DNA from 2 places in the Enterobacter vonholyi genome. Region 2 is predicted to be linked to the other one. Evidence: predicted binding sites of a transcription regulator. Region 2 holds the regulator's gene; the other holds the start of a gene.
The links. The regulator CRP, encoded in region 2, controls carbon source genes, mostly activating them, when cyclic AMP is high. The targets are predictions, from matches to a motif close to ATGTGANNNNNNTCACAT.

Region 1 (2,204 bases), 1.9 Mb from region 2:
AAGGTTTTGTCGCTGAAGGCATCCACCAGATAAAAATCAATTTCCTGCATTGTCTCTTCCTCTCTTGTTATGGGTATTTAGCGCAGAAAAACTGTGCCTTTCAGATAAAGTGAAGCCTGTCCGCTCATCAGCACGCGCGAGCCTTTCAGCTCACAGCGCACGTCGCCGCCGCGCGCGGAAACCTGACGGGCAAGCATGGCTGTTTTCCCCAGCTGTTCACCCCAGTACGGGATCAGCATCGTGTGCGCGGAGCCGGTGACCGGGTCTTCCGGAACGGAAACGCCGGGGGAGAAAAAGCGGCTGACAAAATCGTATTCCCCCTCGCCGCGCGCCGTCACGCTTACCTTATGCTCGCCCGGCGTCATCGCCGAAAAGTGTGGCGCAAGCGCCTCGACCTGCTGACGATTTTCCAGCACGATCAGCCATGCGCGCCCCTTACGGGCTTCAACGTAGCGGCTGATACCCAGCGCCGAGAGCATCTCCGGCGGAGGTGTCTCTTGATGGGTTGGACATGCCGGGAAGTCCAGCGTCATCCATTCCCCCTCCCGGGTTACCGTCAAGCGGCCAGAGGCGGTGTCAAAGTGGATCCGCGAGTCGGGGTAATCCAGTTCATTAAACAGAACGTACGCAGCGGCAAGGGTGGCGTGGCCGCAGAGATTGACCTCTGTAAGCGTGGTAAACCAGCGTAGCTCAATGCCCCCTTTAGTGCAGACGAAAAAAGCCGTTTCCGACTGATTATGCTGCTGCGCCATCTTCAGCAAGGTCTCATCGGGCAACCATTCCTTGAGCGGACAAACGGCAGCCGGGTTGCCGCCGAACGTGATATCGCTGAACGCATCGATCAGATAAAAATCAATCTCCTGCATTGTCTTACCGCCTGTTTTTATTGTGTTGTTCTTTTATATTCAATGAAAACAGCGTTCCCGGCTACCGCTTTCACAAGGTAAATTTTGAGATCTGCATCACATAATGGTTGAGTTTTCGCCGTTCAACGTTTTAAGATCGTCTCCTCTTCTTTTCAGCAACGAATCTCCGACATCCCTATGACAACGAACACAGTTTCCCGCAGGGTTGCGTGGCTACGCGTGGTCACGCTGGCCATTGCCGCGTTCATTTTTAACACCACAGAATTTGTGCCGGTTGGGCTGTTGTCTGACATCGCTGAAAGTTTTCAGATGGAAACGGCTCAGGTGGGCATTATGTTGACCATCTACGCCTGGGTAGTGGCGCTGATGTCCTTGCCGTTTATGCTGCTGACCAGCCAGATGGAGCGACGCAGGCTGTTGATCGGCCTGTTTGTCTTGTTTATTGCAAGCCACGTACTGTCGTTTATGGCGTGGAATTTTACGGTGCTGGTCATTAGCCGCATCGGCATTGCCTTTGCCCATGCGGTGTTCTGGTCGATCACCGCCTCGCTGGCTATTCGACTCGCACCGGCGGGTAAACGCGCCCAGGCGCTGAGCCTGATAGCCACCGGTACCGCACTGGCGATGGTGCTGGGTCTCCCGATTGGCCGCATCGTGGGGCAATACTTCGGCTGGCGTACCACCTTCTTCGCTATCGGCATGGGCGCGCTGGTGACGCTGGTGTGTCTGATTAAACTTCTGCCCGCGCTGCCGAGCGAACATTCCGGCTCGCTGAAAAGCCTGCCGCTGCTGATGCGTCGCCCTGCGCTGCTGAGTATCTACCTGCTGACCGCCATCGTCGTGACGGCACACTACACGGCGTACAGCTACATTGAACCGTTTGTGCAGGTGGTGGCGGGCTTTAGCGCCAACTTTGCCACCGTATTACTGCTGATCCTCGGCGGCGCGGGCATTATTGGCAGCGTGCTGTTCGGCAAGCTGGGTAACCGGCATGCCTCGACGCTGGTGAGCTGCGCTATTGGTCTGCTGCTGGCCTGCCTGCTGTTGCTGATGCCTGCCGCGGGCAGCGAAAGCCATCTGGCAATCCTCAGCCTGTTTTGGGGCGTGGCGATCATGATTATTGGCCTGGGCATGCAGGTGAAAGTCCTGGCCCTGGCACCGGATGCAACGGATGTCGCCATGTCGCTGTTCTCGGGAATTTTCAATCTCGGCATTGGCGCGGGTGCGCTGGTGGGAAATCAGGTCATACTGCACGTGTCGATGTCGGCGATTGGCTATCTGGGTGCCATTCCGGCACTGGTGGCGCTGATCTGGTCAGTGCTCATCTTCCGTAAGTGG
Region 2 (2,204 bases):
CACAATCCGTCACGTCATGACGACCTTTTTGCAGAATCGACACCACGTCAATGGCGCTGCATCCGCCTGCCGCCATCAGCACCATTTCCATTGGGCTTGGCGCTTTATCGCCGGAGTTACCGTCCATTAAAATCTGGTGCCCTGACGCGGATTCGCCCAGGAACGTTAAACCTTCAACCCATTTCACGCGCGCTTGCATATTCTTAAACTCCAACGTTGCATTTTTGGTGACAGATTACGCGTGCGTTACATTTCTCGCAATGGAAGGCGACCTGCATCATGCTGAAGCGAGACACCAGGAGACACGCGGCGAAAGCTATGCTAAAACACTCTGGATGCTACAGTAATACATTGACGTTACACATGTATGCAGAGGACATCAAACTTTACTGGCTGCGAAACGTTACGGTAGCCGACTTCCCAGGGTATGGGTAAGAATTCGATTGCAACCCCAGAGTCCGGATGCATTTGATGACTCTGGTGACAGCTTATAACAGAGGATAACAGCGCATGGTGCTTGGCAAACCGCAAACAGACCCGACTCTCGAATGGTTCTTGTCTCATTGCCACATTCATAAGTACCCATCAAAGAGCACGCTGATTCACCAGGGTGAAAAAGCGGAAACGTTGTATTACATCGTTAAAGGCTCGGTGGCAGTGCTGATCAAAGATGAAGAAGGGAAAGAGATGATCCTTTCTTATCTGAACCAGGGCGATTTCATCGGTGAACTGGGCCTGTTTGAAGAGGGCCAGGAACGTAGCGCCTGGGTTCGTGCAAAGACAGCATGTGAAGTGGCTGAAATTTCTTACAAGAAGTTCCGTCAGCTGATTCAGGTTAACCCTGACATTCTGATGCGTCTTTCTTCCCAGATGGCGCGCCGTCTGCAGGTCACGTCAGAGAAAGTGGGTAACCTCGCCTTCCTGGACGTTACCGGCCGTATCGCGCAGACCCTGCTGAACCTGGCGAAACAGCCAGACGCCATGACCCACCCGGACGGCATGCAAATTAAAATTACCCGTCAGGAAATTGGTCAGATCGTCGGTTGCTCCCGTGAAACAGTAGGCCGTATCCTGAAAATGCTGGAAGATCAAAACCTGATCTCCGCCCACGGTAAAACCATCGTGGTCTACGGAACGCGTTAATTCCGCTTAAACGGCGTGCCATCGCAAGGTGTCACGCCGTTTTTGTCTCTACTCCCCATGTGGCGCAGGCTGATCTATCACCCGGAAGTTAACTACGCACTGCGACAAACGCTGGTGTTGTGTCTACCCGTGGCCATAGGCCTGATCCTCGGACATCTTCAGCAGGGCCTGCTGTTTTCTCTCGTACCCGCCTGCTGCAACATCGCCGGTCTGGACACGCCGCATAAGCGCTTTTTCAAACGCCTGATCGTTGGCGGCTGCCTGTTTGCGGGCTGTAGCCTCGCCGTACAGCTGTTACTGGCTCGTGATATCCCGCTGCCGCTGATCCTGACCGTGCTGGCGATGACGCTCGGCGTCACCGCCGAAATCAGCTCGCTGCACGCCCGCCTGCTTCCCGCCTCGCTGATTGCGGCCATCTTCACGCTGAGCCTCGCCGGGAATATGCCTGTGTGGGAGCCGCTGCTGATCTACGCTCTGGGGACGCTGTGGTACGGGCTGTTTAACTGGTTCTGGTTCTGGCTGTGGCGCGAACAGCCGCTGCGCGAATCCCTGAGCCTGCTCTATGTGCAGTTGGCGGATTACTGCGAGGCCAAATACACCCTGCTCACCCAGCATACCGATCCGGAAAAATCCTTACCGCCGCTGCTGACGCGCCAGCAGAAGGTGGTGGATCTCATAAGCCAGTGCTATCAGCAGCTACACATGCTCGCCGCCAACAAGAACCACGAGTATAAACGCCTGCTGCGCACCTTCCAGGTCGGGCTGGATCTACAGGAACATATCTCCGTGAGCCTGCACCACCCGCAGGAGGTACAAAAGCTGGTCGAGCGCAGCCATGCCGAAGCGGTGATCCGCTGGAACGCGCAGACCGTCTCCGCACGCCTGCGGGTGCTGGCCGATGATATTCTCTATCACCGCTACCCCACGCGCTTTAACATGGATAAACAGCTCGGCGCGCTGGAGAAAATCGCCCGCCAGCATCCGGATAACCCGGTCGGACAGTTTGCCGCCTGGCACTTCAGCCGCATCGCCCGGGTATTGCGCACCCAGCGTCCGCTTTA

Region 1: a site for CRP is predicted at 951-968, ahead of AB3N39_RS10350 (sugar transporter). Genes of this name have one in related genera too.

What each region holds. Positions count from the first base shown of each region.
Region 1 covers NZ_CP162152.1:2,182,937-2,185,140, reverse strand. Annotated here, with positions in the region: gene AB3N39_RS10360 (PhzF family phenazine biosynthesis protein) at 1-50, opposite strand, end outside; gene AB3N39_RS10355 (PhzF family phenazine biosynthesis protein) at 78-866, opposite strand; gene AB3N39_RS10350 (sugar transporter) at 1,044-2,204, shown strand, end outside.
Region 2 covers NZ_CP162152.1:4,066,795-4,068,998, forward strand. Annotated here, with positions in the region: gene AB3N39_RS19175 (OsmC family protein) at 1-199, opposite strand, end outside; gene crp (cAMP-activated global transcriptional regulator CRP) at 511-1,143, shown strand; gene AB3N39_RS19185 (YccS/YhfK family putative transporter) at 1,201-2,204, shown strand, end outside.